Victivallis lenta: one gene and its partner. The protein of the gene in region 1 binds, or shares a complex with, the protein of each later gene. Links are inferred from orthologs where the notes say so. Each region holds a gene or a part of one and is shown on either strand. Other genes may lie near its edges. The genes, in order: mnmG and mnmE.

What was found.
Region 2: the proteins of mnmG (region 1) and mnmE are in contact, whole or in part, in a solved structure (PDB 9HIP), measured with the Escherichia coli proteins. The link is inferred for Victivallis lenta from one-to-one orthologs.

Annotation. Positions count from the first base shown.
Region 1 is NZ_VUNS01000019.1:50,594-62,542, forward strand. What follows is about bases 5,984-8,934. They hold mnmG (tRNA uridine-5-carboxymethylaminomethyl(34) synthesis enzyme MnmG), read right to left. Parts: upstream 8,421-8,934; coding sequence 6,546-8,420; downstream 5,984-6,545. Other genes in these bases: FYJ85_RS15645 (ABC transporter permease), read right to left, coding at 5,984-6,549; FYJ85_RS15655 (GDSL-type esterase/lipase family protein), read left to right, coding at 8,815-8,934. Outside these bases: FYJ85_RS15610 (hypothetical protein), read left to right, coding at 301-903; FYJ85_RS15615 (prepilin-type N-terminal cleavage/methylation domain-containing protein), read left to right, coding at 918-1,451; FYJ85_RS15620 (ABC transporter ATP-binding protein), read left to right, coding at 1,448-2,374; FYJ85_RS15625 (ABC transporter permease subunit), read left to right, coding at 2,367-3,218; FYJ85_RS15630 (BlaI/MecI/CopY family transcriptional regulator), read left to right, coding at 3,258-3,653; FYJ85_RS15635 (M56 family metallopeptidase), read left to right, coding at 3,669-5,183; FYJ85_RS15640 (cytidine deaminase family protein), read right to left, coding at 5,216-5,599; more of FYJ85_RS15645, read right to left, coding at 5,614-5,983; more of FYJ85_RS15655, read left to right, coding at 8,935-9,810; FYJ85_RS15660 (50S ribosomal protein L11 methyltransferase), read right to left, coding at 9,824-10,702; FYJ85_RS15665 (SGNH/GDSL hydrolase family protein), read right to left, coding at 10,695-11,810. UniProt on the Escherichia coli protein: NAD-binding protein involved in the addition of a carboxymethylaminomethyl (cmnm) group at the wobble position (U34) of certain tRNAs, forming tRNA-cmnm(5)s(2)U34.
Region 2 is NZ_VUNS01000002.1:88,944-100,860, forward strand. The notes cover bases 3,846-6,764. They hold mnmE (tRNA uridine-5-carboxymethylaminomethyl(34) synthesis GTPase MnmE), read left to right. Parts: upstream 3,846-4,600; coding sequence 4,601-5,929; downstream 5,930-6,764. Other genes in these bases: FYJ85_RS02385 (LacI family DNA-binding transcriptional regulator), read right to left, coding at 3,846-4,281; FYJ85_RS02395 (intermembrane phospholipid transport protein YdbH family protein), read left to right, coding at 5,937-6,764. Also shown: FYJ85_RS02380 (hypothetical protein), read right to left, coding at 1-3,229; more of FYJ85_RS02385, read right to left, coding at 3,262-3,845; more of FYJ85_RS02395, read left to right, coding at 6,765-8,417; FYJ85_RS22920 (YdbL family probable chaperone protein), read left to right, coding at 8,414-8,929; FYJ85_RS02405 (YkgJ family cysteine cluster protein), read left to right, coding at 8,937-10,202; FYJ85_RS02410 (ATP-dependent DNA helicase), read right to left, coding at 10,215-11,917. UniProt on the Escherichia coli protein: Exhibits a very high intrinsic GTPase hydrolysis rate. Involved in the addition of a carboxymethylaminomethyl (cmnm) group at the wobble position (U34) of certain tRNAs, forming tRNA-cmnm(5)s(2)U34.

The DNA of each region.
Region 1 (11,949 bases):
CGTTTTGCTGTTGACAATTCGCAAGAATTGTATCACCATGACCAAATGGGCGGGCGGAAAAGAGTCTGCCGGACTGACGGACAGGCGAAAATCATCCGTTTTGCCGGCAGACTCCGTTTTTTCATCTGCTCATTGATTACAAGTGTAATTATTGTAATGTATTGGTTTAAAATAAATTATATTATTTGCAGATAAAATAATTGAAAAATATTCCGTTTCCAGCTTGCATTTTGCGATTACACTTGTAACTTTATAAAAACGACACAGTGACAATCTCGGATGCAAGAAGGGAAGGGCACCATGAAGGAATCATCCAAAGCCGCAGGCCGGGCGAAGCGACGGACGGCCGAGCGCTGGAAAATGCTGCTGTATCCGGCCCTGATCGGTATGCCGGTGCTGGCCGTGCTGCTCTGGCTGCTGGTCGGTCTCAAGCCGGAGCCGCTGACTTCGGAGGAGATTCTCGCCAAAAGCGAATGGAGCGAGAAAGAATTGACCGACACGCTGGCGCGCGCATTCGCGCCGCAGAGCAATCGCGGTTCACGCAGGGAGGTGCTCGCGCATCTGCGGCGGCAGTTGCGGAAATATCCGGAGGAGAAACAGCGGGAGATCCGGATCCGGGCGCTGACCGGCGCCGTGGGCGAAACGCTCCGGCAGATCCGCGCCATGCCGGAGGATGAGCAGGACAAGATGTTCGACGCCATTCAGAAGCAGGCCGAAAAGTGGCACAAGGAGGCGCAGAGCGCCGAAGGGCGCCAGATGCTGACCCAGATCCGCGAATCCGAAGAGGGCAGGGCGTTCAACAACGAAGTCACGCGCATGATCCACAGCGAATTCACGCCGGAGGAACGCCGCAAGTTCGCGCCGATCACGAATATCTGGATTCAGACGCTGAAGCTGCCGTAAGAAAGGAGATCACCATGAGATGCCGTTTTACCCTGATCGAACTCCTGGTCGTAATCGCGATCATCGCGGTTCTGGCCGGCATGCTGATGCCGGCGCTGAACGGAGCCCGGAGCCGGGCGCGGCGGACCGCCTGCACCGGCAATCTGCGGCAGATCGGCACCGCGCTCGAATCGTATCTGAACGACAGCCGTTCCGTGCTGCCCTCCTGCCGGATCATGCCGAAAACAGCAGGGGAGGGGGAGGAATCGCTTCCCGGCATCGTCGAAACGCTTCAGCCGTATCTCGGTGGAAATGAAAAGGTCTTCCGCTGCCCTTCCGACACCGAACGGCTGTTCGAAAACGAAGGCAGCAGTTACGTATGGGGGCGCGAATGGGGAATCAACGGCAAACGCGCGGATGACCGTGAGCTTCAGATGCTCGGCTACCGCATCCCGCTCCTCTACGACGGCGGCGCGTTTCACGGCCCGGCGGGCGAAGTAAAGTCGCGGAACTATCTCTACCTGACCCTCCGGATCAGCGATAACGCCATGAAGGAGAAGGTTCAATGAGTGTTGAATGCTTCTGCCTGACCAAGCGTTACGGCCGAAGGGTCGTCCTGGACGATGTGTCGCTGGAAATCAACGACGGCGGCGTGACCGGGCTGATCGGGCCGAACGGAGCCGGAAAGAGCACGCTCATCAAGCTCATCACCGGACTCATCTGGCCGACCGAGGGATTCGTTCTTGTGGACGGTTTCGACGCGCACAGAGAGCACACGAAGGCCATGCGGCGGATCGGCGCCGTAATCGAGTGGCCCGCCTTCATTCCGGACTTGTCCGCACGGGCGAACCTCGATATCTTTTCCGGCGGCCACGGGCGCGCCTACCGGGAGAAACGTGCAGAGATCCTGCGCTTCATGGAGCTTGAATCCGTGCTCGACCGCAAGGTCGGTTCATTTTCCACCGGCATGCGGCAACGCCTCGGCATCACGCTCGCGCTGCTGCCGGATTCGGAGTTCATCATCCTCGATGAGCCGACCAACGGGCTCGATCCGGCCGGGATCGTCGAAATCCGCCAGATCATCCGTGAATACAACAGACAATTCGGCGTCAGCGTCATGGTCAGCAGTCATCTGTTGTCCGAGGTCGAGCAGATCTGCGACCACCTGATCCTGATCGACGGCGGCCGGCTGAAAGCGTGGGGGGAGATCGGCGAACTGCTCGACAGCCGTCCGCGGCTCCGGCTGCGCACCGACCGTCCGGAATCGGCAGCCGCTCTCCTGCGGCGGGCCGTTGCCGGAAACGTATTGCCGCCGTGCGGCATCGAGAACGGGCCGGACGGCATTCTGCTCGAACTCGGCGAATCCTGCGCCGGAGCGGTGAACCGCCTGCTCGTCGAGAACGGATTCAACGTCACGCATCTCGCCGTCGAACGGCAGACGCTCGAAAATTTCTTTCTCAAAGAAACGGCGGGGGATAACGGCCATGCTTAGAAGCCTCTGCCATGAACTCGTCAAGCTGCGGATTCAGAAGAAAAACTACGTCATGCTGGGGGGGCATCTGCTCTTTCTCGGACTCTGCTATCTGGCTTTCCGTTCGGCACAGGGCAACTTCTTCCGCCGGTTCGACAAGACGATGAATTTTCACGTCGAAGACCTGACCAGTTACCTGGACGGCCTTTTCTTCGCCCGGATCGCGATGGTGCCGACCTTCATCGTCCTCATGCCGATCGTGGTCGCCACGCTCGCGGGTGACTGCGTGGCCGGGGAGATGCAGGAGGGCAGTCTGAAGCTGTATGTCTCCCGCCCGCGTTCGCGCAGCCGGATCATCCTTTCGAAGTTCTTCGCGGTTTACCTGGCGACGCTGCTCTACTGTCTCTACTTCGCCGCTCTCAATATCGCAATCGGCGTGCTTGTCCTCAATATTTCTCCGACGCAGCTGGTGATGCTGACCGATCGGGTGTTCGGCACCGACGTGGTCATCATGGGAGTCCGCGGCGCGTTGCTGCGCTATTTTGCGGCGACCGTTTACTTCTCCTTCTCGCTGACCGCGCTCGGGGCGATCACGCTCTTCTTTTCGACCGTGTTCAACCGGATGAGCGCGGCGACCGTGACGGTTATCTCGTTCTACTTCGTCTCCTACGTAATCGCCGCGCTGCCGTTCAGCGAGAGCATCCGGCCCTATCTGCTTTCGGAGGTCATGAACAATTCGTTCCTGCTCTGGCTCTCGCCGCTGCCGGTCAACAAGCTGCTGGTCAATCTGTCGACGCTCTCGCTTTACACCGTCGGCTTCCTGCTGCTGGCGACGCTGATGTTCAATTATAAAGATCTGAAATGAATTTGACAACGGGCCGCCGGACGGTTATGGTATGATACAATGAAAAAGATGAATATATCCGATGCGGAGCTGGAGCTCCTGAAAGAACTCTGGGTCGAGTCCCCGCTCACCTCGCGCCAGCTGGTCGACCGGCTGCAGATGCGGACGCAGTGGGGGGAGCCGACCATCAAGACCCTGCTGCTGCGGCTGCTCCGCAAAAAAGCCGTGAAGCGCCAGTCGCAGGGAAAGTCGTTTCTCTATTCGGCGGCGATCCGTCGGGACGAATACCAGTATACCGTCAGCCGCTCGGTGATCGACCGGCTGTTCGACGGCCTGGCCGGAAACTTTCTGACCTGCCTTGTGCGGAACGAGTCATTCCGCCCCGGCGAACTTGAGGAGCTGCGGCGGCTGCTCGATGAAAAGGCGGCCGCACAGGATGAACAGCAGCCGGAGTAAAGAGGGAAAACGCCCATGACCACGTTTGAGCTCTATTTCTGTGCAACGCTTCTGCGCGGCGCGCTTGCCGTGCTGTTTCTGCTCGGCGCGGAGTCCCTGCTGCGGCATCGGCTTTCCGCCGGGCTGCGCCGATTGCTCTGGGCCGGGTGCATCCTGCTCCTGCTGGTTCCGCAGATGAATTTTTCGGCATTGCCGCTCAAACTTGATCTCTCTTCGCTCCGGACGGCCGGCGCGGCAACGGCGCCGGCAAGGCCGTCGGCACGAACCGCCGGAGCGGGACAGCCCGGAATCGCTCCGGCCGGAGAACGGCCGCGCTCCCTCATCCGGGCCGCATGGCGCCGGTTCCAGCAGCACCGCCGGAATGTGGAACTCGGCATCATCGCGTTCCTGCCGATTCCGGCGCTTCTGCTTTTGCTGTGGCGCTATCTGCGCTGCCGAAGAGTGATCCGCCGACTGCCGCCGGTTACAGACCGGCGGGTGCTCGACTCCTGGCGCGCAATCCTGATGCGGAACGGCGCGCTTCGCACTCCGGTGGTGCTGCTCGATTCGAGCCGTCCCGGACTCGGCCCGACGCTGTTCGGCGGATTCCGCCGCAAATTGCTCCTGCCGGTGGAGGCGCTGCGCCCTTTGCCGGACAAGGAGCTCGGTCTGCTACTCGAACACGAATATCATCACAGCCGGGCCGGAGACCCGCTCCTGAATCTGGGCGCCCTTTTTCTGTGGGCGCTGATCTGGTACAACCCGTTCATGCTGATCGCCCGGCGGCGGTTTCGCAGCTGCTGCGAACTTGAGTGTGACCGGAAGGTCCTCGAACGGCATCCGCAGGCAGTGTGCGAGTACGGCAATCTGCTGCTGCGTTTCGCCTCAGCCGGAACGCAGGTCCCGGCGGTGACGCTGGGATTGGCCGAGTCTCCGCGTGAACTGTCGCGCCGGATCAGGAGCATGACCGCCGCCGTCCGGCCCCGCAGCGGCAAAAGACGGTTCGAAACCGTCGCGGCTTTGCTGATTGCGGCGCTCCTTGCAGCGCCGGTCTGCCTCGTGGCTGTCAATGCGAAGCCGGCGGCCCGCCCGCGCCCGGCTTCAACGGCAACGGCCAGGCCGATGCTGCCGCACCTGATCCTGAAGCCGCTGCCGGCCGTCCCGGAGGACGACACTCTGATGCAGTGCTGGGAGATCGTCTATCCGGAGAATTTTCCGGCCGAAAAAAGCCGGCTGGCGATTGAAATCGGCGAAGCGCACCTTGAGGCACACCTGCGGAATCGTCCGTGTTTTCTGCTGCTGCGGGGCAGGGGGGCGGTTTCGCCGGAAGCGGAAATCCGAATCGAGTTCGCGGCTTCCCCTCCGTCAGCCTCTCTCCCGGCGGAAGAGGCTCTGAAGGGGCTGGCCGCCCCGAAGCTCGTTCCCGCCGCGGACCGCAGACCGGTCTATGCCGCGCTTTTCCGCAACGGGGAGCCGGTCGCCATCCATCTCCGGGTGGACGGCATCGAAGCGGAGCATCTGAGCGGCTTCCGCCCCGTCTCCGTGCGCTGATCGGCTCCACTCGTGCATGACATACATCGGAGCTAATTCCAGTTGTGCGGAAGCAGGTCTCCGAGTGTGACGATTCTGCCGCCGTCAAGCAGGACCTCGCATCGCCGGTTTTCATCGTGCAGCTGGCAGAGAAATTCGCGGCAGCGTCCGCACGGCGCCCCCGGCGTGCCGTTCGAAAATACGGCGACGAGGCGGACGATCCGGTTTTCTCCTGCCGTCACCATCGCGGCGGCCGCCGCATGTTCAGCGCAGAATCCCATCGAGCACGGCGTGTCGATGCAGACCCCGGTGTAGACGTTTCCACCATCGGTCAGCAGGGCTGCCGCAACTTCTCCGGCAGAGGAACTTCGGGAAAGCCGGCGCGGCTTCAGGGTTCTGCGGGCAATTTCGCAAAGCTCTTCGAAGGTCTTCATCATAAAAATCCTTTCTCTCACAAGGTTCTCTGGCGGGGGTCGAGCGCATCCCGCAGCGAGTCGCCGAGAACGTTCAGCGCCAGCACGAGGACGAACATGAAGCCGGTCGCGGCGGCAATCTCCCACCAGATGCCGCGCCAGAGCCGCTCCTGTCCGTCCGAAATCATGACGCCCCAGCTCGGCGCACTCTGCACGCCGAATCCGAGATAGCTGACAATGACCTCCAGCATGATCGCGCCGGCGAACGAAAGCGTAAAGTAGATGATGACCAGATGGAACACGTTCGGCAGAATATGACGGCGGATAATGACCGCGCTGCCGACACCCGCCACCCGCGCCGCCGATACGAACGGCATGGTTTTGAGCCGCATCGTTTCGGCCCGCACGACCCGGCACAGCGTAATCCAGCCGGTGATGCCGATCGCAAGGTAGACGGCGAGCATTCCGGGTTCGGCCCGCAGCACGGAGCCGAGCAGCTCCGCCGCATGCATCATTCCGGGCGACAGGAAATTGCGCGAAACGAGAAGCGCGAAGGCCAGAATGAAAAGCAGCGTCGGCATCGACGCGAAGGTGCTGTATGCCCAGACCACGGCGTCATCGAATTTCCCGCCGTAAAACCCCGCCGCCGCACCGAGCGCAACGCCGATGACGGCGGCGATCAGGCTGGCGATAACGCCGACTTTGACTGCTGTGGCGCTGCCGGCGATCGCCCGGAGCAGCACGTCGCGCCCCTGATAATCGGTTCCGAGCCAGTGTTCGGGGGAGGGGGGAGCGTAACGCGCCGTATCGTCCGGCTGCTGGTAGACCGGGATCACATGATTCGACTCGCACCAGGCTGCGTAAACTTCGGTTCCGACGGCTGCAAAAACATAGAGCAGCACGACTCCGAGCGAGATCATGGCCGACGGGCTTCGGCGCAGCCGGCTCCAGGCTGTGGCGGCAGGGCGGCTCATCCGGCGGACTCCTCGCGGCTCCGGCGGACGATTGACACCTGCAACAGCGCGATATCGGCCGGTGTCACTCCGTCGATCCGTCCGGCCTGGGCCAGGGTGGTCGGACGAACCCGCTCGAGCTTCTGGCGCGCTTCGCCGGCCAGGCCGCGAACGATGCTGTAATCGAAGTCTTCCGGAATACTCAGCACCTCGAGTTTCCGCATTCGGCCGATCTCGGCCGCTTCGCGCTGCAGATAGCCGTCGTAGCGCGCTTCAACCAGAAGTTCGTTCCAGACCCGGCGTCCGGTACGCCCCTCCGGAATCGCGGGCAGCAGCCCGGCGGGGAAGGGGAGGCGGGCCATGCCCTCCTCCCGGGAGATTCCGTCCGGGAGATCCTTCAGATGAACCAGCAGCGGCTTGCCGGAGGATTTCGTCGTGCGGCAGACGGCCAGCACCCGCTCGAGCTCCCGGCGGTACGCTTCGAACTCCCGGTATTTTTTTTCCGGGAGCAGGCCGAGTTCATGCGCCTGTTCCGACAGGCGCAGATCCGCGTTGTCCTGCCGGAGATGCAGCCGGTATTCGGCGCGGCTTGTAAAAAGCCGATAGGGTTCGACAATCTCCTTGGTGCAGAGGTCGTCGATCATAACGCCGATGTAGCTCTTGTCGCGTCCGAGTTCGACCGGCGTTTTGCCCGCGGCGAGGCGGGAAGCGTTGAGGCCGGCCACAAGTCCCTGGCCCGCAGCCTCTTCGTAGCCGCTGGTGCCGTTGATCTGTCCGGCGCTGAATAAATTCCGGTAAGATTTGACGCGCAGCGACCGCTCGAGCTGATCCGGATACAGAAAGTCATATTCGATCGCATATGCATACCGGGAGATGACCGCCCGTTCCATCCCCGGGATCGACCGGACCATGGCCCGCTGCACTTCGACCGGCAGACTGGTCGAGATGCCGTTGATATAGTATTCGCGGGTGTCGGCGCCCTCCGGCTCGAGATAAAGCAGATGGACCGGGTGCTGCGGAAAACGAACGACCTTGTCTTCGAACGACGGGCAGTAACGTGTGCCGATTCCCTTGATCACTCCCTGATACATCGGGGAAAACTGAATATTGTCGCGAACGATCTGCGCGGTTTCTTCGGTAGAATAGACCTGATGACACGGCATGTCGTGACGGCGCGCATGGGGAAGGGGGGGGAGCTGTTCTCTGCTCCAGCAGCAGAATTCCTCTTCCTGCCCCTCCGCCTCCTGGAGCTTCATGCGGGAAAAATCGATGGTTTTCGCCAGGATGCGGGGCGGAGTCCCGGTTTTGAGGCGTCCGATCCGGAGCCCGAGCTGTCCGGAAAGCGCGGTCGAAAGCGCGTTGGACGGGAAATCGCCTGCCCGCCCTCCCGGGAAATTACGCATTCCGTAATGCAGTTTGCCGTTCAGGAACGTACCGGTTGTAACGACGACCGCCCGGCATGGAATCCGGTCTCCAAACTGGTTTTCTACGCCGGTGATTCGGCCGTTTTCGACCAGGAATCCGGTCACTTCGGCCTGAAGGATATCGAGATTCGGCGTCTCCTCAAGCAGCAGCTTCATGGCGCGCTGGTAGACGACTTTATCGCACTGGGAACGCGGCGACCAGACCGCCGGCCCCTTGGTCCGGTTCAGCATGCGGAACTGGATTGACGCGGCATCGGTGACTAAGCCCTGAGCACCGCCCATTGCATCGATTTCGCGCACGACCTGCCCCTTGGCGATGCCGCCGACAGCAGGATTGCAGCTCATCTGGGCGATATGGTCCATATTCAGCGTGATCAGCAGGACATCCGCCCCCACCCGCGCGGCGGCGAAAGCGGCTTCGCACCCGGCATGACCGCCGCCGATCACAACAACATCATATTCTTTCATATAACAGCAATGAATTCTCCGTCAAAAACGATATTCCTATAAAATAAGTTCAAAGGTTGACATTATCAATATCAATGACGATGAAATTCAATAAAATCCCGCAGGATTGCGAAGGTCGCCGCGAGGGATAGACCGGCCGCAGCTTTCCGATCGATCCCCCCTCCCCGGAAATCCCTGTCTTAAATTTATCATAACATACATTATGCGACGTTATATATCTGTGCGGAGAAAGCTCTCTTTGGACTGCTGTTTTTTGAGAAAAAACGGATTGCGGCTTGACAGGAATTTTATCGGCTGTATACTTTAAAGTTGCAGGTGAATTTCAGAAAGGAAAAAGAGGATGCTGTCCGATTGGTTGTGGAACAGAGAAACCGGTGATGTTTGTGGAGAAACCGTGTTGTTTACGGAGTCGGAGAGCGCAGTTCTGGCGTTTCCGGCGGAGGAGGTGACTGCGGTTTACAATCCGACGCTCGGCGCGGTTTATGCGGAAGGACGTGATTTCCGGCTGGAGCAGGGCGGCCGTGTGCTGCGCCGCCTGCCCGGTTCCACGATGCCGTTTCTGACGCGCGAGAGGTTGTATCCGTCCCCTGAACGCGCCGTCCTGTTTCCGGATGAAGGGGCAAACGCAATCGGTTCGGCGTCCGGATCCCCGACCGGGCTGGTCTGTTTCGACCGGGCGGATTTCTTTGCACGGCATCAGGTTTCAATCGATTACCGGACCCGGGCCCCCTTCCCCGCAATTCCGGCCGCCGATCCGGCGAAGTTGCCGAAGACGAGGAAATGTCTGTGCGAAAAGAAATTGCTCGATATCGCCTTTATCGGCGACAGCATCACGGACGGCTGGAATTCCACGGAAAAGGTCGGAGTTGCGCCCGGACAGGCCCCCTGGCCCGGATTGGTGACGGAACGGCTTTCCCGGCGGACCTCCTGCCGCATGGTCAACGGCGCGGTTTCCGGTTCCGGTTCGGCTTTCGGAGTGGAACATCTTGAGGCGTGCTGCCGGGAGTTCCCCCCTGCCCTGTTGTTTATCGCTTACGGAATGAATGATTTATCCCATCTTTCCGAGGAAGGGTTCGGCCGGAATATCAGTCGGATCGTCGATGCGGGGCTGGCGAAAAATCCGGATATGGAGTTCGTGCTGGTTTCGCAGATGAGCGGCAATCCGGAATGGGACCTGACTCCGGCTGGAAAAGATACGGTTTTCGCCCGGAAGCTGCGGCAGATCGCGGAAGATGGCGGCGCCCGCCTGGCCTACGCTCCGGTGAATGAACTCTGGCATGCGCTGATTGCCGGGAAGCGGTTTCTTGATGTGACCGGCAACGGGGTGAACCACCCGAACGACTACGGCCACCGCATTTATGCGGCGGCCGCAGCATCCGTTTGGGATTGACGGACGCTTCCGTTCAGCGTTTGCGGAAGAGACCGCTGGTCCACTCCCGCAATGTTTCGCGGTCGAGTTCCTCGAAACCGAGTTCGATAAAAGCGGCCGCGACACCGTCGAACTCGGTCGACAGGATTCCGGCCAGCGTCAGATAGCCGCCGGGACGGACCCAGCTGACGATATTGTTGCGGAATGCGACGAGCAGATGGCCGAGAATGTTCGCGCATACGAGATCGTACTGCTCCGCCCTGCCCTGCCAGACCGCCGCGTCGCCGACGACCGGACTGACCGTCCCGATGCGGTTCAGCGCGAGGTTTTCGGCCGCGATCCGCACTGCGTCAGGATCGTTGTCGAAGGCATCGACCGGGTCGTAGCCGCGCAGCGCCGCCGCAATGGTCAGGATGCCGGAGCCGCAGCCGGCGTCGAGCATGCTTTTGACGCCGGGCTTCCCGGCCAGGCGGTCGATCGTTTTCAGGCAGTAGTAAGTCGTTGCATGCTGTCCGGTTCCGAAGCTCATGCCGGGATCGATCTCAACGACCGCCATGCCGGGTTTGCGCTGGACATCAAGCCAGCTCGGCTTGATGACCAGCGTCTCCGAGACCGGAATGACGTCGAAATATTTTTTCCAGACTTCCGCCCAGTCCTCTTTCTTGAGTTCGAACGGTTCGATGGCGGAAATCCGCACTCCGAGCGGCGTCCACTCTTTCACGGCGTTCGTGACCAGTGCGAGGTTTTCCGCCGCCGTCTCCGGATCGGCCGCGTAGATGGTGTGGCAGACCCGCTTGTTCTCCTTGTCCTCAAAGCTGCTCGATTCCAGCTCAAGTGCGGCGAGCATTTCGGCCGCCAGGTCGAAGTTTTCCGAGTCGTCTACGAGTTTGATGCAGTAAAGCATGTCATTCATGATGTGTTCCCGTCAATGTCAATAATTCGCTGATAACCGGCAGCAGACCTTCCGCCATCCGGTGAAAACCCAGGTCGGTCGGATGCACTCCGTCGACCGTGCACTCATGCCAATCCGGCCCGGTGAGCGATTCCCCGTTCAGGAAAAAGACCAGCCGGTCGCCTGCCGCGCGGCGGCGCTCCGCCTCCGTCCGCTGATATGCAATCGCCTCTTCCGCCTCGGCGTCGTGCAGGAAATCGCTGCCGGTAACGAGCCGTTCCCGGTTCCAGCGGATCCGGCTGACAATGAGTACCGGAACAGACGGATGCGTTTCGCGCAGCGTGTCGATGGCGCCCGCCAGCGTATCGCGGATTCCGGCGCTTCCGGCATTGGCCTGATAGTCGAGCACGAAAAGCGCCGGGGTTCGCACCGCCGCGATCGCGGCGATCACCTCCGGTTCGCCTTTGCCGCTTCCGGAGAAGCCGAAGTTCAGGAACGGACGGTCGAGCATCCGGCTCAGCATGGCCGGAAATGCGCTGCCCGGCCGGGACGCACAGCCTCCCTGTGTGATGGAGGAGCCGTAAATGACGACCGGAGCCGGATTGCTCCAGGGAGCGGGCGTCTCAAGCACGGCGCCTTCGTCCAGTCCGACCGCCAATGAACCGATGCCGCTGTACAGCGGAAAATTCAGCTGGAACTCCTCCATGCCGCCCTGTTCCCGCTCCAGCAGCAGAATTTCGTATTCTGCCGCCGCCGGATCGAACCGGGCAATGCCGGAAAAGCGGCGGTGTCCGGCCGGCCCCGCATAAAGATCGAAGCCGCCGGAGCCGGTCGCCGCCATATGGTCCATCCGGCAGTGGTTTTCGAGCCGCGCCCGGAGCCGGATGCGGCGGCTGTCGGTACGGAACGTCAGCATCCCGCCCGCCGTGTGCCCGGCCAGCGCATTGACCGCCTCCGGCAGGGCGGGACTGTACGGCAGGCGCCGGAACGGTTCTCCGGCAGAGCGGAAGGCGAAGCCGTCGAGCCGGCAGCGCGAATCGTCGGCATCGATCCAGAATACACCGCCGCCGGCGCACACCTCCGCGGTTTTCATATTGGCGTCAAAGCGCCGCAGGTCGATTTTTTTCATCGTTTTTCATTCCCGTTTCCTGGCAACGGGGAAACTATACTCCGAAAACTCCGAAAATGAAAGTCCCCTCCCCTTTAAAAGCACCGTTTTTCGTGCTATATTAACGGAATAATATCAGGAAACCATCCTTTGCAAAGGA
Region 2 (11,917 bases), on another replicon or contig:
TCGCCGGGTCCGGCGAATGGTGGCACCAGGCGATCGGCCTGCCGTCCGGTCCGCCGGAGACGGTCAGCTCGGAGTGTTCCCCCCTCCGGTTCGCAAAGCCGAGCTGGATCGAATCATTGCGCCAGTTCATCGCGCCGCTCATCGGCACGGAGTGATCCTGATCGCGCACGTCGGCCTCGAACACGAGGCGGTCCGCCCGGCGACCGACCCGGATTTCCGCCGACAGGTCGTCTTTGCCGGCCCAGCGCGGCGTAGTCGGATCAAACACCAGTTCGGTCAGTTTCGATTCGTCATCGAGCCGGATCGGCCGCGCCGCATCGACCGCGCCGACCGGCTGCGCGATGAAAGCCCGCAGAACCAGGTCTCCCCGATAGAGCAGCCGTCCCTTCGCGGCCGCCAGCTCCAGCGAAACCGGCAGCCGCAGCACGCCCGGTTCCGCATCGGCGCCGACCGCCAGCTTCAGCGCAAGCTTTTTACGTTCGCCCGGCGCGGCGGAGCCCGAAAGCGTTTCGTCCCCCTGTCTGAGCGTAAATTTGACCGTCTCGCGGTACGGATTGCGGAACTCGAGTTCGAGCGGACGCGTCTCTCCCGGCAGCCGGACCGCGTTCTCCGCCGTTTTCACCAGTTCGCCGACCGCCGAGACGGCCCCCTTCTTCGCCCGCAGATAGAACGGCAGCGGTTTCGTATTCACAAAGACGATGCCGTTTACCGGAGCGAGCACCTCGACGTTGCCGAAGATGTCGATGAGCCGGACCGGAACCTCGCTCCTGAGACAGAAACTGAACTCCGCCTTCTCCTGTTTCGGCCATGCGGCGTACACCTCTTCCTCTCCGGTCGTAAAGCGGTAGCTTTCGAGCCGCGAATCGAGCTCCGGAGCCGCCGCCGGAACCGTGTTCGCCAGCTGCCGGATCAGCTCGTTGTAAGCGACGAACGACGGCTTCGGCTGGTTGTCGACGGTCACGAGACCGAAAGAGTCGTCGGCATTGATGTATTTGTCCCAGTAGTCCTGCAGCATGAACCAGACGTAGAACTCCATGCCGACGGAGCGGGAGTACGCGAGCTTCTGAACCAGGATGCGGGCCTGGTTGTAAAACAGCTCCGGCTGGTTCTGGTACGAGCGGTAGCCGGTCTCGGTGTTCGCGAACGGTTTCTTCAGCTTCTTCTCCGCAAGCATGTCCCGCAGCCGCTGTGTGAAGCGTTTGTAGTCGCGCGTGCCGTCATGGGCGTGGTAGAGCGCAATGTCGTAGAAGTCGGAATTGACCTGGTACGCCTGCTCCAGAAATCCCGGCGCCGCATTCGGGTGCGGCCCGATCACGTTGCCGCCGGTCCCGATCCTGACCGACGGGTTGATCTGTTTGAAGATCGGGTAGAGCTGCCGCATCGACTCCATATACTCCGGCACATTGATGCCGCGGCTCAGGTTCGGCTCGTTGAACCACTCGAAGTATTTGACGGCCGGGATGCTTTTCGTGAACTCCGCGACATGGCGGATGTGCTCGCGGAACAGTTCCGGATTCCGGCCCGACGGCCAGAGCGCCCCCGCCGGCTTCGGATCTTTCCCCTTCGTCCAGTTCGGGATGCCGCCCGCGTAATCGAGGCAGATGTCGAGCCCCGCATCGACATGCGGCTGCCAGAGCCGCCGGTAGCCGTCGAAGCCGATGGATTCACCGCGCGCGCCTTCGACACCGTGCCCGAGCAGGCCGCCGCGGATCATATCGACGCCGAGCAGTTTCATCCACTCCGCATGGAGCTTCGCCTCGTACGGAGCGGTGTTGACCTCCTGGTCCTCGACGCCGAACCACATCGGGATTTTGTTGAACCTGCCGTTGTTCGGCGTAAAAACGCCGAGCCAGCCGCGAACCGTATGCGAAACGTGTCCGTTCGAGGCGGTCACTTCGACGCAGTAGCCGCCGAACCGGCGGAACGGGTCGAGCCGGAACGAGACGCGCCCGAAACCGCCCGCGCCGACCGAAGCTTTCGCGCGGCGGCTCTGCACGAGCTTCCGTTCCGGATCGTACACCTTGAGCTCAAGCGAAGCGTCGATCCGTTCGTTCCGGGCGTTCCGGAGCCGGTAGCTCAGCAACACGGGCTCCCCGGCCGGACGGTTGAGCGCCGTGTAATCCGGGCGGACCTCAAGCTGCTTGGCCGGATTCGACATATCCGCAATGTAAAAGAAATCGTCGAGCAGAATCCGGCTCTTCGCGGGTTTGTCGTTGCGGTAGAAAATCGTGCGCAGCGCGATCGGGAACCCGATCTTCTCATAGCCCGGCAGCGTTTCCGCATTCAGGTCGAGCCGGTAATCCTTCCAGCCGCGCCCTTCGATCCGGACGGGAACGGTCGTGAACGTGCGGTCGAAACGGTCGACGAACGCAAAGCGGACCTCGCCCGCATTCCCCTCCGGGTCCGCAGAAAAGAGCAGCGCAGCCGGCACGGCCGGCATCTTGAAGATGCTGTTCTTGCCGAACCGGGCCTCCCCGCGCGGCGCGACCGTGTCGAAATGCATCGCGCCTGCCCAGCCGTCCTCACGGCGCGGGTCCGGAACCGAACCGAAGCTGAAACTGAACGGATGCGCCGCCCCCGGACGCGCGCCCGGGCCATAGCCGCCGAGCCAGCTTGAGATGTCGGCGAAATCGTCGAGCGGTATTCTGCCGAGGTTCTTTTCGTCGATCACCGGGCGTTCCACCGCATAGAACGGGGTCATGTCCGCCAGTTCGGACCACGGCTTCCTGTCGGCCGGGCCGATCTTCTCGGCCATCTTCCAGCCGGACGCGTCGAATTCCGGCAGCGTCCACCCCTCCGGCGCTTCGGCGGAGGAACGGATGTTCCCGTTGCTGGCCAGCGGGATGACCGTGCCGTCCTTCAGCAGAATCTCCCCGCGGAACAGCACGCCGGCCGGCGGCAGGCCGTTGTAGACTTCGAACGAAATCACATTCTTCCCGGCCTTCAGCAGCGGCGCGAGGTTGTGCCGTTTCGCGTGCCAGCTCTGGAATTTCTGAAGCTGCGTACCGTTCACCCGGATGATGCCGCGGTCGTCGCAGGCGAAAAAGACCGGGGCGCTCTGCACTTCTCCGGGAAGCTCCAGCTCGACCCGGAAAAAGCGTGTGCTCCGGTCGAGCGGCTTCGCCTCGTGCCAGTACCAGAAGGAGGGCGGCGCCCCGGCCGCCGCGGCGGAGAGTGCGGCCAGGCACGACGCCGCCGCGAGCAGAAGATGCAGAATCGATCTTGACATGACAGAACCTTTCAGGGTTGATGATGCTTCGCTTACCGCTCCGGGAGCCGGTTCTCCCGGCCGGAGCGGACCGGCCGGACCGGTGCAAACGATTCGCGCAGGATGATCTCCTCCTGCACATACGCCTTCAGCACGGTCGGACCGTCATTCAGATTCGCCAGGATGATCTCGGCCGCCTTCTGTCCGATTTTCGCCATCGGAATCGAAACCGACGCGAGCGGCGGCGTCAGGTATTCGAGAAAACGGCTGTCGTTCCAGCCGACCACCGACACCTGCTCCGGCACCCGGATTTTCCGGGCCGCCAGCACCCGCAGCAGACGGCAGGCGATCCGGTCGTCGGAGCCGAGAACAAGAGTGAAATCATATTCCCTCCCGGAAAAAACCTTGTCGACCGCTTCAAACGAAAGATCTTCGGCGGTAATGACTTCACAATTCTTTTCGATCCCGGCCTCCTCGGCCGCGGCCCGAAAGCCCCTGACCCGCTCCGCCAGCCCGATGCAGTCGAATCGGAAGGTCAGGAACGCGATCCGCCGATGCCCCTGCCGGATGCACTCGCCGGTCAGGTTGTAGGCGCTCTGAAAGTCGTGCCCCTTCACGAATGAAATCAGTTCATGGTCGGTCTCCTCGAGCGAAACCACCGGAATCCCGGCCTCGATGCTCTCGACGAAATGGCTCTCCTCGGCCGAAGCGGGCTGGACGATGATGCCGTCGATCTTGCGCTGCATCAGGTTCCGGAAGATCTTGCGCTCCTTCTCAAGATCGCCCTCCGTATTGCAGAGGATGACGTTGTACGACTCCCCGAGCCCGTTTTCGACCGCCCGGACGACGCCGAACCAGAAGTCGTTGTCGATGTTGTGCACGACGATCGCCACGTTGTTCGTGCGCCGCAGCCGGAAATTCCGCGCCTGTTCGTTCCGGGTGAAACCGCGCCGCGCCGCGAATTCCGTGATCCGCAGCCGCGTCTTCTCCGCCACCCTCCGGTCCCCGTTCAGCGCCAGCGAAACCGTCGCAGGCGACACTTTCAGCTCTTCGGCTATATCGTATATGGTCATTTTCATTCCCTGTTTTAATCGATTTAAAAAGAAAACCAAATCGATTTAATTTTATTTTAATCGATTTAAATATATTATACCAAAATCCGGTTGAAATGTCAATAGGCCGGCGGAAAAAAACGGCGATTTTATGCCATCCGGCCGAAAAGCAGCGGTTTCCGGAGACCGGAACAGGGCTTTCCGGCACGACGGGAGGGCCCTAGCGGACCGGGACTCGGAAGCCGCGCCGGCGCCGCGTCCGGATACATCCGCATTCCTATGCCGCCCGTTTCGCCGGGCAGCATTGATTTTAGCACTACTTATGCTATATTGTCTTCATATGAACACATTCGACAACATCGCAGCTCCGGCCACCGGAATCGGGGGGGCCGTTTCGATCATCCGCATCTCGGGCCCGGATGCGCTGGCCATCGGCCGCCGGGTCTGGCGCGGCAGGCGCGAGCTCGGGCCCGAAAGCAGGCGCGAACTGCTGCTCGGCCGGGTCGGCATCGACTCCGCCCTCGCCGTTTTCATGCCGGGCCCGGCCAGCTACACCGGCGACGACGTGGTCGAACTCCACTGCCACGGCGGCCAGTCGGCGGCCGACCAGGCGCTGCGGAGCGTCTTCGCGGCGGGCTGCCGTCTTGCGGAGCCGGGGGAATTCACCTTCCGCGCCTTCGTGAACGGCAAGCTCGACCTCGCCCAGGCCGAAGCGGTCAACGACGTGATTTCCGCCGGGAGCGACCTGGCGCTCAGAATTGCCGAAAAACAGCTCGACGGCGTCCTTTCCCGCCGGCTCGAAGCGGCCTACGACGAACTCAACGCGCTCCGGGCCGAATGCGAATCGCACCTCGACTTCCCGGATGAAGAGCTGGCGTGGGAGCCGGATGTTCCCGCACGGCTCGAAGCGCTCACCGCTCAACTCCGCGAACTCTACGACACACGCGACATCGGCGGCGCGTTGCGCGACGGCGTCTCCGTCGTTCTCGCCGGGCGCCCGAATGCCGGCAAGTCGAGCCTGCTGAACCGGCTGCTCGGTTACGAGCGCGCCATCGTGACGCCGATTCCGGGAACCACCCGCGACACGGTCGAAGCGCAGACGGTCATCTGCAATCTGCCGGTGCGCATCACCGACACCGCGGGGCTGCGCGAAAGCGCCGACCCGATCGAGCAGATGGGCGTCGAACGCAGCCGCAAATCGATCGCGGCCGCGTCGGTCACCTTCTGGCTGCTCGATGCGTCGGGCGGCGAACTCGAAGCCGAGCTTGCCGAAATGGAGAGGGCCGATGCGGTGAACCGCATCGCGGTCTGGAACAAAATCGATCTCGTGCCGGAACGCGCGCTGCCGGAGCTCCCCTGCCCCGCCGTGCGGATTTCCGCACGGACCGGAGCCGGACTCGACGAGCTGCGCGAAGCGTTCGCCGTCATGGTCGCGAAGTCGCCTCGTCCGGCCGTCCCCGAAGTCGCCGTCAACGCCCGCGCGGCCCGGCTTCTCGCCGAAGCGCTCGAGCTGCTGCCCGAAGCGACGGCGCGTTTCCGCGAGGAGGAGTACGAGCTCGCCGCCATCGGCATCCGCACGGCGATGAACCGGGTCGGAGAGATCACCGGCAAGACCGTCGAGCCGGACATCCTCGACAATATTTTCAGCCGCTTCTGCATAGGGAAATAATTTTTTCATGGAAAAGAAACCGCGCAATCTCCGGAAGATCATTCTGAAAAGCCTGCTCTGGGCCGTCTGCGGCCTCGCGCTGCTGCTGATCGCCGCGACCGCAGGCGGAATCATCTACTGGAACTGGTATCTGCCGGACTACATCAATGACCGGCTCCTCCCGCCGGTCCGCGAGCAGCTCGGCCTGGACGAAATGGAGCTCAGGATCCGCCGGATCGGCCTCTCCGGGCTCGATCTTGAGACCTTCACCCTGACCGGCGCGGACGGGCGGACGCTTGCGATCGATTCGATCCGGGCTGACTATACCCCGCACCTGCCCTTCCGCACGCCGCGCGCGCTCGATATCACGAACCTGACGCTGGCGGGCGGCGACATCCGGGCCTCCGTGAAAGACGGCAGACTCGCCATCTCCGGATTCGAGCTTGATCGTGTGCTCGAACGCGTGGCGGCCCTCAGTGCTCCCGCCCCCGCCCCGGACGACGAAGCGGCACGGGAGGCCGCGGTCGTGCTGGAAAAAATCACGCTCCGGGATATCCGCCTCCACCTCGACCTTGAGGGGCGGCTGATCGTCATCCCGGTCAAAGCCGTCGTCACCTCCGAGAACAATGAATGGAAAAACATCCGCGCCGACCTGACGCTGACGCCGCGCGGACAACGGATCGGCGCCCTCGTCGAATACGATTCCGTCGCTTCGACGGTCAAACTCACGGGCGACGCGAAGCTGCAGCTCGAAGCGCTTTCCGACCTGACCGGCGTGAAGGCCGGCGGCAGCGCCGCGCTCCGCTACGACCTCTCGGCCGGCTTTGCGGGCGGCGACCTGAACGCGGTCGGCACGTTCGATGCGACGCTTGAACTCGGGGACCGAAGCGGGCTGCCGGTCGTGTTCCGCTGCCCGGTCGAACTGCACCAGAACCTGAACCTGCGGTACCGGACGGCCGCCCGGGAACTGCACGCCATTCTCGACGGCGAAATGGCGCCGACCGCGATCGCATTCGACCAGGAGGCGATCCGGGCCGAAACCGGGGAAAAGGTCCGCTGGAAATTCGTCCTGTCGAGCACTCCCGCCGACGGGCTCCGTTTTGCGGAGGCCGGCCTCTCGACCGGCCGCGTCCGCTTCGACGCCCACGGCTTCACATTGAATGCGCCGCAGCTCCGCTTCGAACGGCTGAACGACCATTACACGATCACCGGCTCCGGCATGACGGTCTCGAATCCGGAGCTGAAGCTCGAGGCGGCGGGAATCAACCTGCTGATTCCGCTGCTGCCGACTGAGCAGCTGCCCGCCACGCTGAATGCCGGGTCGATCCGCATGGACAAACGCGAGCTCGGCGCTCTGCGCAGCAGCTTCCACATCAAGGGCAGCGGCATGCGGATGAAGGGCGATTTCGAGAACAAGCTCATTCCGGGCGCCCGGATCGACTTCCGGGGGGAAGTCATGCCGCGTCCCGGCCAGATGCCGGACATGCTGTTCGAGATGAACGTGCCGCCCTGGTCGCCGAAGTCGCCGGTCAAACTTGCCGAAATCAATCCGGCCTTCGGGGATGCAACCGCAAACGGCATCGTCTCGCTGGGCGGCGCGGCCCGGCTCGAGGCGGGGAAACTGACCACCGGCGTCCAGCTGCTGCTCGAGAACGGCAGTTTTCAATGGCCGGAATTGAAACTCGACGCCGAAAACATCCGGCTCGACCTGCGCTTCAACGACCTGCTCGGCATGAACACGCCGGGCGGCCAGAGTTTCCGGATCGGCCGCCTCCGCTGCGGCGACCTCGATTTCGGCAATGCGACCATTCTCTTCGATATCGCCTCGAAGGAACAGGCTAATATCGAACGCGCCAGCGTCGAATGGTGCGGCGGGACCGTCATGGTCCACTCGATCCGGCTGAATCCCTCCAACCTCGACCGGTTCGCGGTCAACACCGAGCTTTACTGCGAAAACCTGTCGCTGGCCGAACTCGTGAGCCAGCTCGGACTCAGCAACGCGAGCGGAGACGGCGCGCTTTTCGGGAAAATCCCGGTCCGCTTCAGCTCCCAGCGCGGCATTCTGATCGAATCGAGCTATCTGTACAGCCGTCCCGGCGGCAGCAATACGATCAAACTCGCCGATCCCGAAAAGATCGCGGGGGGCATGGCCGACGCGGCGCTGCGCCAGTCCCAGCTCGATTTTGCGCTTGAGGCGCTCCGCGACTTCACTTACAGCTGGGCGAAACTGAACTTCACGACGGAAAAGGAGAACCTCGTTCTCTCGCTCCAGTTCGACGGGCGGCCGAACCAGCCGCTGCCGTTCGCCTACGACGAAAATTCCGGCCAGCTCCGCCGCGACCCGGCCGGAAAAGCCGTGTTCGAAGGCATTCAGCTCAACATCAACACGCGGCTGCCGCTCAACCGGCTGCTGCAGCTCAACGATAAATTCAAGCAGTTCAAGAAAAACAAACCCGAAGAGAAACCCAAAGCGGCTCCCGCAGCCGCTCCAAAGGAGGCAAAGAAATGAAGTACGCGAAAACGATTCTCCCGGCTGCCGCCGTCACTGCGGCGATCCTGGCCGGCTGCACCCCGACCATCAAAACCGAAAATGAGGTGACCATCAAACCGATCCAGATCACGCTCGACGTGAATCTGAAAGTCGATCAGGAGCTGAATCAGGCGCTTTCGACCGACAAACCGAATGTGAAGGCCGACCCGAACAGCAGCGACGTGCGCGAACGCCGCCGTTCGCGCCGCGACCAGATCAAGGCGTGGAAGAGCGCGCAGCTGATCGGCGAAAACAACAAGGGGCTCCTCGAAGCGCGCACGGCCGACGGCAGCCTCAGCGACTCGGTCAAAAAGGTGGTTGACGCCGAGAACGCCGACCGCCGGCTCGTCTTCCAGGCCATCGCCGGCAAACAGAACATCCCGGTCGAGTCGGTCGCGCAGCGCATGGGAGCCCGCATGGCCGAACGTTCCGCCGAAGGGACCTGGGTCCAGGACGGCGCCGGAAAATGGACGGTCAAAGCCGGGAAATGAAACGGCGATGAGCCGCTTCGAGTGCGATCTGTATCCGGAACAGCGCTTCCGCTGTCTCTGCTGCAGCTTCGGCTGCTGCGACCGTTTTGAAATTCCGGTGAGCCCGGAGGAGGCGCGCGCCATCGACGCGCTCCATATCCCCGGCGCGCCGTCTTTCGACGACTGCTTCCGGCCCGGCATCATGAATGCCGGGCTGGTAATCGCCAAGGATGCACAGCACCACTGCGTCTTCGCCGACGGGCGGCTCTGCGCGATCCACAAGCATCACGGCTTCGCGGCCAAACCGCTGGCGTGCCGGATTTTTCCGCTCAATATCCAGTCGTGGGCGGACGGGCGCATATCGGCCGAGCTGCGCTTCATCTGTCCGTCAGCCGGTTCCGCCGACGGAAAACGCACCGGCGACATGCTCGATGAAATCGCGATCTATTCGCGGCAGCTCGCCGGACTCGGCGGCAGAAACGACTGCATCTACTCGCACGCGAACCCGGCCCCCCTCGCCGCGGTCCGCAGCGTTCACGGCGCCTTCCGCGCCCTGCTGCACGAGGAAGAGAAGCCGCTCGCCTTCCGGCTCTACGCCGCGGCGCGCATCCTCGACTTCCATGCCCGTCCCGACATGGCCGGGGCGGTCCGGACCGCCGGTGAAAGCTTCCGCAGCGACCTGCGGGAGTTCGTCGGGAAAGCGGCGAAGGAACTCGAAAATGAGCTCGCCTCCGGGCGGTGCGATGCGCTGATCCGCGCCGAATTCCGCAACCTGATCTGCGCCTACCTGCGCGACGACGATCCGTTCGACCGCTCCGCCGCCAAACGGCTCCGCCGCGGCTGGCGCCATTTCCGCGCCTACTCCGGTTTCGGCCTCATGTCGGAGCTGAACGCCGAAGCGCCGAATTGTTCCATGCGCGGACTGCCGGAGGCGGCGCACGGACTCTCCTGCGAGCCGGCCGCGCTCGACCCCTTCCGCCAGTTTTTCTATGGGAAACTCGATTCGATGCATTTCTGCGGCAGCCGCATCCACAACTTCGACTACGAAACCGGGTTCGCCCATCTGCTGCTGTCGGTTCCCGTCGCCTTCACCCTCGCCTCGGCCTATGCGCTGGCGGCCGGAAAAGACGTCATCGGCCGCGAAGCCATGCAGCGCACCATCCGTCTGCTCGACCTGACCTTCGGCCGGTCGCCCTTCTTCCGCATGCGGGTCGCCCGCCGCTGGATCCGCCATCTCGCCCGGCCCGGCCGCTATGCCGGGCTGCTGAACACACTGCCGTCTCTGTCCTCTTAGAATATCGCGGAATCAGACCAGTTCAAAGCGGTAGGGAATCGAGTCGAGGAACATTTTCCCGTAGTGTTTTGAGATCACGCGGCGGTCGAGCACGACCACGATGCCGCGGTCGTTCCGGCTGCGGATCAGCCGCCCGACGCCCTGACGGAATTTCAGAACCGCTTCGGGCAGGCTGTAGGCGGCGAACGAGTTCTGCCCTTCACGCTCAAGCCGCTCCATGCGGGCCGCGATCAGCGGATGGCTCGGAACCGCGAACGGCAGCCGGGTCACGATCACGTTCGACAGCGACTCGCCCGGAACATCCACGCCGGTCCAGAAGCTGTCGGTGCCGAACAGCACGGAGTCGGTATCCTCCTTGAACTCGCGCAGCAGCCCGGAACGGGTCATATTCTCCCCCTGGACCAGCAGCTGCCACCCTTTGCCGCGGAAATATTCGCGCAGGTCGTCCGCCGTCCGGCGCAGCGAGGCATAGCTCGTGAACAGCACGAACGCCTTGCCCTGAGTCAACTCGACGAAGCGCGGCACCTCCCGCTCGAGCGCGGCCTGATAGCCGTCGTCCTTCGGGTCCGGCATGTCGCGCGGAATATAGACCCGCGCCTGGTCGGCGCCGAACGGGGAGTCGAGCAGCAGTGTCCTGCCGTTGCAGAAACCGGTGCGCCCGGTATAGTAGTCGAACGAATTCCGCACGGTCAGCGTCGCACTGCACAGAATGACCGGGAAATCCTGATGGAACAACAGCTCCGAAAGCAGCTCCGGAACATTCAGCGGCGTAGCGTGCAGACTGACGCTGCCGCGCTCGCTTTCGGCATAGTAGACCGCATCCGGCACAAGCTTGCGGGTGAACTGGTCGATGCCGACGATGAATTCGCGGCAGCGGGTCAGCTGCGCTTCGACCTCGGTCCGGAAGCTTGCGTCCTCCTGCCCCTCGAGAAACTGCGCGAGACTCCGGTAGAGCTGCTCGAGCTTCGCGCTGAGGCGGTTCGGAAAGCGGGACGGGTCCTGAATCTCCAGCGCGCTCTCGTTATGCTCGCGCAGCACGTTTTCGAACGGAGTGAAGAACCCGTACGCCTCGTCCCGGCTGTCGGCCACCGCGCCGCGGAGAGCCGGGTCGGCTCCCTTCCGCATCAGCAGCCCGCGCGCGTTCTCCTGATTGTAGAGCCGGTTCAGCGTCGCAACGATGCCGAACCGCGACAGGTGGAGCCCGAGATGGTCGGCCGCGTTATCCTCGAGCGTATGCGCCTCGTCGAGCAGCACGACGCCGTAATTCGGCAGCAGCGCGCCGGCCGCCCCGCTGGCCGCCCGCATGGCGAGGTCGGTGAAGAAAAGCGCGTGGTTCGCCACCACAATGTCGGCCGTCTCCCACGACTGCCGCGCCCGGTAGTAGAAGCAGTTGCGGTAGAATTCGCATTTCGGCCCGAGGCAACTGGCGCCGTCGCAGCAGGCGAGCGACCAGGTCTCGGGCTCAAGCCGGAAATCGATCGAATCGCGTTCGCCGTCGGTGGTGTACTCCATCCACCGCCCGAGGCGGCCGATGTCGAGCGCAAGCGCCGGAGCGGGCAGCAGCGCGTCGCGCTGTTCGCCGGAGAGCAGCGCGAACCGGCGGCGGCACAGATAGTTGTGCCGTCCCTTGGCGAGCGCGGCCTTGAATTCGATGCCGGTCAGCTTCCTGAGCAGCGGGATGTCCTTGTCGATCAGCTGTTCCTGCAGATTGATCG